DNA from 3 places in the Embleya sp. NPDC050493 genome. Region 2 is predicted to be linked to each of the others. Evidence: riboswitches for the same ligand, from Rfam matches in the RefSeq annotation. Region 2 holds a riboswitch; each other region holds the start of a gene.
What was found. Region 2 has a riboswitch for cobalamin ahead of ACIBM5_RS23785 ((2Fe-2S) ferredoxin domain-containing protein). Riboswitches for the same ligand answer to the same signal wherever they lie in the genome.
Positions count from the first base shown of each region.

Region 1: it holds a riboswitch for cobalamin, as region 2 does, so the genes downstream of both, ACIBM5_RS25350 (CoA-acylating methylmalonate-semialdehyde dehydrogenase) here and ACIBM5_RS23785 ((2Fe-2S) ferredoxin domain-containing protein) in region 2, are expected to answer to the same signal.
Region 3: it holds a riboswitch for cobalamin, as region 2 does, so the genes downstream of both, ACIBM5_RS04410 (energy-coupling factor ABC transporter permease) here and ACIBM5_RS23785 ((2Fe-2S) ferredoxin domain-containing protein) in region 2, are expected to answer to the same signal.

Region 1 covers NZ_JBITHP010000014.1:4,385-7,469, forward strand. The annotation lists gene ACIBM5_RS25350 (CoA-acylating methylmalonate-semialdehyde dehydrogenase) at 1-1,166, opposite strand, end outside; cobalamin riboswitch at 1,364-1,534, opposite strand; gene ACIBM5_RS25355 (pyridoxamine 5'-phosphate oxidase family protein) at 1,603-2,076, opposite strand.
Region 2 covers NZ_JBITHP010000012.1:164,351-167,435, reverse strand. The annotation lists gene ACIBM5_RS23790 (carbohydrate-binding protein) at 1-593, opposite strand, end outside; gene ACIBM5_RS23785 ((2Fe-2S) ferredoxin domain-containing protein) at 818-1,300, opposite strand; cobalamin riboswitch at 1,432-1,603, opposite strand; gene ACIBM5_RS23780 (GntR family transcriptional regulator) at 1,817-2,560, shown strand; gene ACIBM5_RS23775 (ROK family protein) at 2,669-3,085, shown strand, end outside.
Region 3 covers NZ_JBITHP010000002.1:240,804-243,888, forward strand. The annotation lists gene cbiQ (cobalt ECF transporter T component CbiQ) at 1-313, opposite strand, end outside; gene ACIBM5_RS04405 (energy-coupling factor ABC transporter substrate-binding protein) at 318-686, opposite strand; gene ACIBM5_RS04410 (energy-coupling factor ABC transporter permease) at 683-1,396, opposite strand; cobalamin riboswitch at 1,424-1,634, opposite strand; gene ACIBM5_RS04415 (RDD family protein) at 1,843-2,388, opposite strand; gene ACIBM5_RS04420 (class II aldolase/adducin family protein) at 2,631-3,085, opposite strand, start outside.

The DNA.
Region 1 (3,085 bases), on a different contig from region 2:
ACCGGGCCGAAGATCTCCTCCCGGTACACCCGCATCGAGGGCGTCACGTGGTCGAACAGCGACGCGCCGACGAAGTAGCCGTCCTCGTGGCCGGGGACGTGCACGTCGCGGCCGTCGACGAGCAGTTCGGCGCCTTCGGCGACGCCGATGTCCAGGTAGCCGTGCACCCGTTCGAGTGCGTCCCGGCCGACCAGCGGGCCGAAGTCGGCGTCCCGGTCGTGGGAGGGGCCCACCCGCAGGGTGGCGATGCGCGCGACGAGCTTGTCCACCAGCGCGTCGGCGGTCTCGGCGCCCACGGGGACCGCCACCGAGATGGCCATGCAGCGCTCGCCGGCGGAGCCGTATCCGGCGCCGATCAGCGCCTCGACGACCTGGTCGAGGTCCGCGTCCGGCATCACGATCAGGTGGTTCTTGGCGCCGCCGAAGCACTGGGCGCGCTTGCCGTTCGCGGTGGCCGAGGTGTACACGTACTCGGCGATCGCGGTCGAGCCGACGAAGCCCAGGGCCTGCACGCGCGGGTCCTCCAGGAGCGTGTCCACGCTCTCCTTGCCGCCGTGGACCACGTTCAGCACGCCCGGCGGCAGTCCGGCCTCGAGGAAGAGTTCGGCCAGGCGCAGCGGCACCGAGGGGTCGCGCTCCGAGGGCTTGAGCACGAACGCGTTGCCGCATGCGATGGCCGGGGCGATCTTCCACAGCGGGATCATCGCGGGGAAGTTGAACGGGGTGATGCCGGCGACCACGCCGAGCGGCTGGCGCAGCGAGTGCACGTCGATGCCGGTGCCCGCGTTGTCGGTGAACTCGCCCTTGAGCAGGTGCGGAATACCGATGGCGAACTCCACGACCTCCAGGCCGCGTTGCAGGTCGCCGTGGGCGTCGGCGATGGTCTTGCCGTGCTCGGCCGACAACAGTCGGGCCAGCGACTCGCGTTCGGGTTCGATCAGTTGCAGGAAGCGGGCCAGGACCCGGGCACGCCGCTGCGGGTTCCAGTCGGCCCAGGCCGGCTGGGCCCGCTCGGCGTCGTCGATCGCGGCCAGGGTGTCGGCGCGATCCGCGAGCGGAACGCGTGCCTGTACCCGCCCGGTGTTGGGGTCGTACACGTCGCCGAACGCGCCGGATGCGCCGAGGACGTGCTTACCGCCGATGAAGTGGGAAAGCTCGCGGATCATGAACGACCTGTCTCTCGTCAGGTGCGATCCGGAGGCGGGGCATGACCCGACCACGCAACGTCGGCGCGGGTGCGCGTGGTTGCCCGGGCGGGTCGACGTCGAAGTAGTCAGGAAATCCTGGGGAGTTCGACGTTCGCAGGATCATCCGGGGCGGGTGCGCAGACCGGTGTCATGCGTGTTTGCTCCATCCTCGTGGACAACACGGATATACCCGCGGCCGGTATCCTGACTTCCGGATCTACGCACGATGCCCGCCTTCCCGGCCTTCGCCAGTGGCTTGGTGCTGCGGCAGCGCACTCCCCGGTCACAGTGGCGGGACCATGTCGGATTCGCACCGACTTCCCTGCACCGCGGACCTTGTTGTTGAAGACGATATAGTCGGACGTCCTAGTAAGTCCAGCCGACCCGGTCCGGCGACCGCGACCGGCCTGGTGCCTCAGGGCCCGGGCGGTGGCTTCCGGGCGTAGGGGAGGTCGGGTCCCGCGGGCCTCCCGGTATGGTCCCGGCGTTCGGCGACGAGTCCGGTGACGAATTCCGTGGTGACCCGAATCCACACCGTTTCCGCGCCGTCGCCGTCGATTTCGGGGAGCAGGCGATCCAGGTGCGCGACGGCGGAGGCATCGCGGACCCGGGAGGCGTGGCCCGTCACCGTGCTCGTCCAGCCGGTCTGCGCCGCACGGTCGATGCGGTCGGCCTGGAACGCGACCACCGTGTCGAGCGCGGCCTTCGCGAGGGGCGAGTCGGTCGGAGCCCGAAACACCACGCACTCCCGGTCGAGGGCGAACGCCACCAGATGCACGGCCGGAAGAGCGCCCTCGCTCACCACGACGCGTCCCACCCCCGCGCTCGCCATCAGCTCCAATGCCTCGTGGCGCCCGAGGGGGCGTTTCATCACGGCGTGTTCGCTCATGTCTCAACCCTCGAATCCCGCGCGGGCGCCGATACGGGGCCGACGGGCTCGTGCCGGTCGATTCCCTCATGTCGACGCCGGGCCCGACGCCCCGCGCGCTCGACCGCGCGTCCGCTCTCCCGGACCCTGACCTCAGCCTTCCGCGCGCCCGACGCCTGCACCAGGGCCGACCGACCCGATCCCACAGGCCCAACGGCCGGTTGCCGCCGGGACCGGGTCGACCTCGCGGGACGGGAACGTTGCCAACGCACGGAGGCGACGGCGAGTTCGCCCAGGGCGAGGCAGGAACGACGGGGGCGGCCCGCCACCGACGCAACGCGGCGCAGCGCGGATGCGGGCGGCCCTGGGCCCGGCCGCCTTCCCGGGCGATGGGTACGGCGGCCGGGCCGACCATGGGTGCGCACGGAGCGACGTCGATCGGGTTCGGCCCGTGGCTACCGGAGCCTGCCCGCCGGGCCGGCCCGCACGCCCGACTCTGCTCCCCGTCCGCACCGTCGGGCAGAGCCGTTCGGCCCGGTCGGTCCCGGCGAAGGTCCCTTCGTGTGCGCACGACCGGGACAGGACGCCCCCGAGGCGGAACAAACGGGCGCACGACCGGTGCCGTCGCCACCGACGGAATCGGGCTCGGATCAGCGTTTGACATCGGCAAGTTGCTGCACGTGCGTTGCATGTGGTCGAGGGGTCTCCTACGCTCCAATCGGCTGCATGGGGACGTCGAACACCAGGAGCGCGCGGCGGACCGCCGACCGGCTCGCCGTGAGGTCCAAGGGCGTACGTTCCCACGAGGACGCGCCCCGCTCGTGCCTCCGCACTCCGTCCGCGGCGTGCGTCGCGGGCCGAGTGGTCGGGCACGGATGCACACGCGACACCCTGCATCGGTGCGTCGTCGTCGGGTGTGGCCGCCCATGATGTGATCCGCGGGACGGGAGCAGGTGTGGGGCGGAAGCGAATCACCGCGGTTGCCCACCCGCCGCACCGCCGGCCCGATCCCGCCCGCCCGTCCGGCCGC
Region 2 (3,085 bases):
GCGGTGGCGGCCGTGGTCACCGAGAGGTAGATGCCCGGGTTGCGCTGCTGGATGATCTTCGCGGCGCCGATCTCGTTGTGGATGGCCGCGGCGTTCTCGTACTCGGGCTCCTCCAGGTCGAAGTCCAGCGCCTTGAGCGAGTACTTGTCGATCACCTGCTGGTACGCGGCGGCGGTCGCTTCGGGAGTGCCGCAGGTCTGGCCGAGCTTGGTGCCGCCGTAGCCGCCGGCGGATGCCGAGACGTCACCACCCTTGGCCCGGATCGCGGCGATCACACCGGCCACCGCGGTATCCGTCGAGGTCGGCTTGGTGCCGTCCCAAGTCGGCGTACAACCACCGCCGTTGGGGGCCAGGATGAAGGCGAGCTGGAACGCCTTCAGGCCGGTGGCGTCCATCACCGCGCCGGCGTCCGGCGGGTCGTTGTCGAGCGGCATCAGGTAGGGGGCGGCGGCGTACCAGTTGCTGCCGATGCCGGTGGCCGCCGGGGACGCGGCGGGGCCGGCGGCGGTCGCACCACCGGTGAATGCGAACAGCGAGATCAATCCGGCCGACGCGGCGGCAGCGGCCAGGACGGGGACGTAGCGACGTGCCACGGGGGACTCCCTCGATGGACTTGGTATAGACCAATGGCCAAAGGGTGGCCTTCCGCTTCCGGCCCGTCAATACATTGGACTGGACCAATTTTCCCGATGTTCCGCATCGGTGTCGGCCGCCCGGCCGGTCCGGCGCCCGATGTTCGTCCGGGCGTCGCCCGGGTGGGGCGGCCTTTTCGTCGGGTCGTCTTCGCGGCCGGGCAGGCTTCGGGGATGAGCCCTCGTCAGGAGTCCAACCCCTGCCGGGCCTTGCGGTTCGGCGTGAATTCGTACAGGTCCAACACCCCCGGGGCGTCCGCGATCCCCGGACCGCCCGCCGCCGCCCACGCCGCTATCTCGCCGGTCGTCTCGGGGTCGTTGACCGTCCCGAACCAGGTCGGCCGGCCGCCCGCCGCACGGCCCGTCGGCGAGGGTTGCACGACGACCACGTTGCCGCGCTCGCACGGACCCAGACAGTCGCTGAGCCGGACCGCGACCCGAGTGCCGGCCAGGGCCGCGCCCAGCGCGGCCGGTTGGCCCGCGTGATCCGTACCCGCGATCTTGGCGGTGCCGCAACAGCAGCCCCGGCACACGGTGATCGTGCAGGCGGCCGAATCGGCGGGCTGCTTGGGCTGTTTCGGCTGCTTGGGCTGCGCCGCGCGATCACGACGAGCGGCACGTTGCGAGCGGTCGGAGCGATCGGAGCGGGAGCGGTCGGAGCGGGTCATGGGAACTCTCCTTCGCGAGTTCGATCCGGGTCCCGACCGAGACGAAGCGGCGGAGCCGGCCACGAACACGCGACCGACCCTCCCGCGGGGCCCCGGACGGGCCGCGCACGGTCGGGCCGCGCACGGGCGAAGGCAGGTCTTCGGACTCGTGGGCACGTCGGCCCGTCCGGGCACCGACACCTACCGGCCGTCGCTTCCCGGACACCGTGCTCGGCGTCCAGTGCGTGATGACGGCTCTCGTTCCCACTCACCGCTGCGGGGCAGTTCCGGACTCGCACCGGATTCCCTCTTGCGACACGCACCCCGGTCGGGGGCGTGAACCATTCGCGCAGGTCAGCTTAGGCGCCGGCGGCCCGGGCAGGGTGATGTGAGCCAGGTCACCGGGAACTTCGACCGACTTGGTCTGGACCTTTCGTGGTCCGACGCGGTTATATTCAACCGTCTTTACTAAACCGAGCATGCAATAAGTCCGCGCCGCGCAGGCGTCGGCCAGCCGAGGGGGCGTCCGTGAGCAGCATGGCGACATTGCCGGACGAAGCGGTCTTCGGCGAGCCCAAGTACTGGCAACTGCGCACCTCGCTGCTGAAGGCGATCGAGGAGGACTTCAGCTCCGGCGACATCCTCCCCAACGAGCGCGACCTCGCCGCCCGCTTCGGCGTCGCCCGGGCCACCCTGCGGCACGCGCTGGAGCAGCTCGAACTCGAAGGCCGCCTGGTCCGCAAGCGCGGCGCCGGCACCACCGTCGCCGGACCGCGTGTGGACGTCTCGCTCAGCGCCGACGGCGAGGGCTGGCCGGGCGTGGACCTGCGCGACCGCGAGGTGATCGACTGCGCCACGGTGCCGGTGACCGACGACTTCGCGGACACCCTCAAGGGCCGCCCCTCGGCCCTGGTGCACCGGCTGCGCCGCCGCCAGTTCTCCATGCGCCAGGTGGTCGGCCTGGAATGCCTGTACGTCTCCCGCGCCGTCGTGCCCTCGTTGTCCACCCGCGTCCCGGGCTTCGAGCGGGCCTCGCTGATGCTGCGCCAACTGCGCGGGCACCGCCTGGAGAGCCGGCACCGCGCGGTCGAGCTGGGCGTGGCCGAGGCCGAGGAGGCGCGCTACCTGGAGCGTCCGCCGGGTACCGCCGTGCTGATCGTGACCACGACGTACACCGCGCTCGGCCGGACCGCCGCGGTCACCGTGGCGACCTACCGCGCGGACACCTGCCGGCTGGCGTTCGCCGAGGCGGGGCCGACCGCGTTGCGGCCCGCGTCCTGATTCGACGCGAAATCTGGGTACCATCCGCGCCTGAGCGGCGACGTGTACGACGGGCGCGGCGGCCCGGACGGACGTACCGCGCGCCGGCGCGATGAGAGGACAAGAGCTGTGGCACAGGCGACCGGCGGAGACTCCTCCGTGGTCCGGCGGATCAACTCCGCGGCAACCCTGCGCACGTTGCGCGCCGGCGAGGTGTTGACCGTGACCGCGTTGATGGAGGCCACCGGTCTGTCCCGCCCCACCGTCGAGGGAGTCGTCGACGGCCTGCTCGCCGAGGGTCTGGTCGTGGAGACCACGACCGCCGAGAGCGAGGACGGCAGTCGACCGCGTGGTCGACCGGCCCGACGCTTCCGCTTTCACGCCGAGGCCGGTCACCTGCTCGGCATCGACGTCGGCGTGCACCACATCCGGGTCGTGCTCGCCGACCTCGCCGGCACGATCGTCGGCCGGGGCGCGCGCACCGTGGAGGAGGACTGCGAGGCCGAGGACCGACTCGAACGCGTGCGCGGCCTGGTCAGCGAGACC
Region 3 (3,085 bases), on a different contig from region 2:
CGAGCAACTCGGCCGCGTGGCGCGGTCCGTCCTCGGCCCACCCGACGCCGTCCGCGCCGATGCTCACGAGCAGCGTCAGGGCGCCGGTGGCGGCGAAGCCGAGCGGGGCACGGGCGGCCCGCCACAACCGCCGGGCGGGCACCTTGGCGAACCCGAACGCGACGACCAGGACGGTCCCGGCGACCAGGACCGCGCCCGGCCACGGCGGCAGCGCGACCGCGCAGCCGAGCAGCCCGAAGGAGAGCACGGCCTTGTCGGCCGGGTGGCGGCGGCGCCACGAACTCGCGTGCGCCGCCGCATCGATCGGCAACACGGGATCAGCGACCCGGGACCGATACCGGTGCCTCGGCGGCGGCGTCCGCCGGATCGTCGGGTGTGTCCGCGGCCTCCGGCGCGAGTCGGCGACGGGTGCGCTTGACGCCGAACACGTAGCCGACCACGCCTGCGCCGACCGCGGCCTGCAACGCGAACAGGCCGGACTCGATCTCGCCGGACGGCGGTTCGTACAGCGGGCTGAACCACGGTTCGTAGTCCGGGTCGTTCTCGGTGATCGCGGTCTCGGCCTGGGTGTCGGAGCCCGCGAACGGCTCGTCCTTGTGGTCGCCCATCCCGAACACCACGGGCAGCGCCGCGAGCAGCACCACGGCCAGCACGATCAGCAGGTTGATCTTCGTCGAGCGCTTCACTTGGTCTTCTCCTCCTCGCGCGCGACCCGCGCGTCGGTGACCACACCGAGGCGGATCAGGTCGCCTCGGCTGGACTGCCGCAGCAAGCGCACGACCAGGACGGTCAGCAGACCCTCACTGATCGCCAGCGGGATCTGGGTGAGCGAGAAGATGCCGCCGAACTTGGCCAGGGCGCCGGGGAATCCACTGTCGGGGTCGGGGAAGGCGAGGGCCAGTTGCACGCTTGTCACGCAGTACGTGCTCAGGTCCGCGACGAACGCGCCCAGGAACACCGCGACATCCAGCGGCATGGTGCCGCCGCGTCGATCGAGTAGTGAGCGGGCCAGTCGATAGGCGCCGTAACCCGCCCACGGGCCGACGATCGCCATCGAGAACGCGTTCGCGCCGAGTGTGGTCAGCCCGCCGTGCGCCAGCAACAACGCCTGGAAGAGCAGGGTGATCGTGCCCAACACGGCCATGATCGGTGGTCGGAACAGGATGGCGCCCAGTCCGGTACCGGTGGGATGCGAGCAACTCCCGGTGACGGAGGGGATCTTCAGCGCGGACAGCACGAACGAGAACGCGCCGGACGCGCCCAGCAGCAGGGTGTTCTCGGGGCGGTCGCGTACCTCGCGGGTGAGCGCGCGGGCACCGTGGACGACGAACGGGGTCGACGCGACGCCCCAGGCGACGGCGTGTTCCCAGGGCAGATAGCCCTCGGCGATATGCATGAGGAAGGGTCCCTCTCCAACACCTCGTGGACGGACGATCGCCGTGGCCGGTCTCCTGGCTGACGGGTCGTACGTTCACGTCTCCGCCTTCCCGGGGCCGCGCAAGCGGTCCCAGTGGCTTCCCCGAGACGACGAATCAACGTTTTCGCGGGGGTGGAGGAGAACTTCCCGATCACAGTGGCGAGGGCCGCGCCGGCATCGAACCGGCTTCCCGAACACCACGGCGAGCCGACACTAGTGGTCGGATGGACATGGCGACAAGGTGGCTTTTGCAAACCGTGCGCAAGACCACAAGATGGGCGGAGCGGCCGATCAATAGCCGCATTCCGGAAACGGGCCGCGGCTGTCCGGGCCATGCGCGCACTCGCGCGGTCCACGCGCCGGGGCGGGCCCGCGGGAGGGCGACCCGGGTCGCAGGCGGCGCGGACGAGTGCGGTGCGGCCGGCTCAGTCGAGGCCGGGGCCGCGGCCGCGGACGACCAGGGTGCCCGCCACCCGATCGCCGACCCGCTGCCGTCGCTCGCTGCCGAGCACCGCGGTCAGCCCGATCGCGCCGAGTGCGAACGCGTCGACGGCCAACAGCAGCCAGCGGATCCCGAGTTGGCGCCGGCCGGCACGTCCGCCGGAAACGTCCACGACGCGGATGCCGAACACCTGCATGCCCCACGTGCGCCCGTCGTGCTCGGCGGGACGCAGGACCCAGTACCAGAACAGGATCGCGACCGCGACGACGATCACGCCGGCGGTGATCGTCGCGGTCAGCGGACCGCTGCGGATCGAGCCGTCGGGGTGCGTGGGCAGCAGGACGAACAGCAACATCGCGGCCCCGGGCAACAGCGCGGAGGCCACCACGTCCACCAGGAACTGGCCGATTCGGCGCCACAGCACCGAGGGGACGAGCGGACTCTCGACCGCGGGCAGCCACAGTCGGGCACCCGACCGGGCGGGACGTGCCGAGCGCGCGAAGTGCTGCGGAAGGCTCCGTTCGTACATGTCCTTGTACTTTCCGCTACCGGGCGAGTTGACTCCCGGCGCGGCCGGATATCGCAGAGATTGCGCCCGGTCGGCGGACATGGGGGCCGACCGGGCACGGAGGGGAGGCGGGCGGTCACCGGAATCGACCGGAGGACGTCGTTCGGTGACCCGAAGCCGAGTCGTGCGGTGCCGCGCCGCGCCGTATCGAGCCGAGCCCGCACCGCGACGCGGCGGACGTGGTCCGGCGCGGCGCCGGCCGCTCAGGGCGTCATCGGACCGTCGGCCCCGAACAGGTCCGGCTCGGAGCGGCTGATCACGTCGTACAGCGGCTTGTAGTTGATCCAGGCCACCGTGTCGTTGCCCAGCTGCTCGCGGGTCAGCCGGGCGTTCTCCGGCGAGATCGGCTTGAGCTCGCCGGCCGCCTGGGCGAGCAGCTGCACCTGGCAGGAGCGCTCCATGGTGATGAACCACCACGCCGCGGCGTCGACCGACTGCCCGACCGTGAGCAGGCCGTGATTGCGCAGGATCAGCGCCTTGCGCGGGCCGAGCGTCTCGGCGATCCGGCGGCCCTCCTCGGCGTCGAGCACGACACCCGCGTAGTCGTCGAACACCTCGTGGTCCTCGTAGAAGGGGCACACGTCCTGGGTGATCGGTTCGAGCCTGATGCCGAGCGCGGAGATCGCCCGCCCGTGCACGGAGTGGCTGTGCGCCGCCG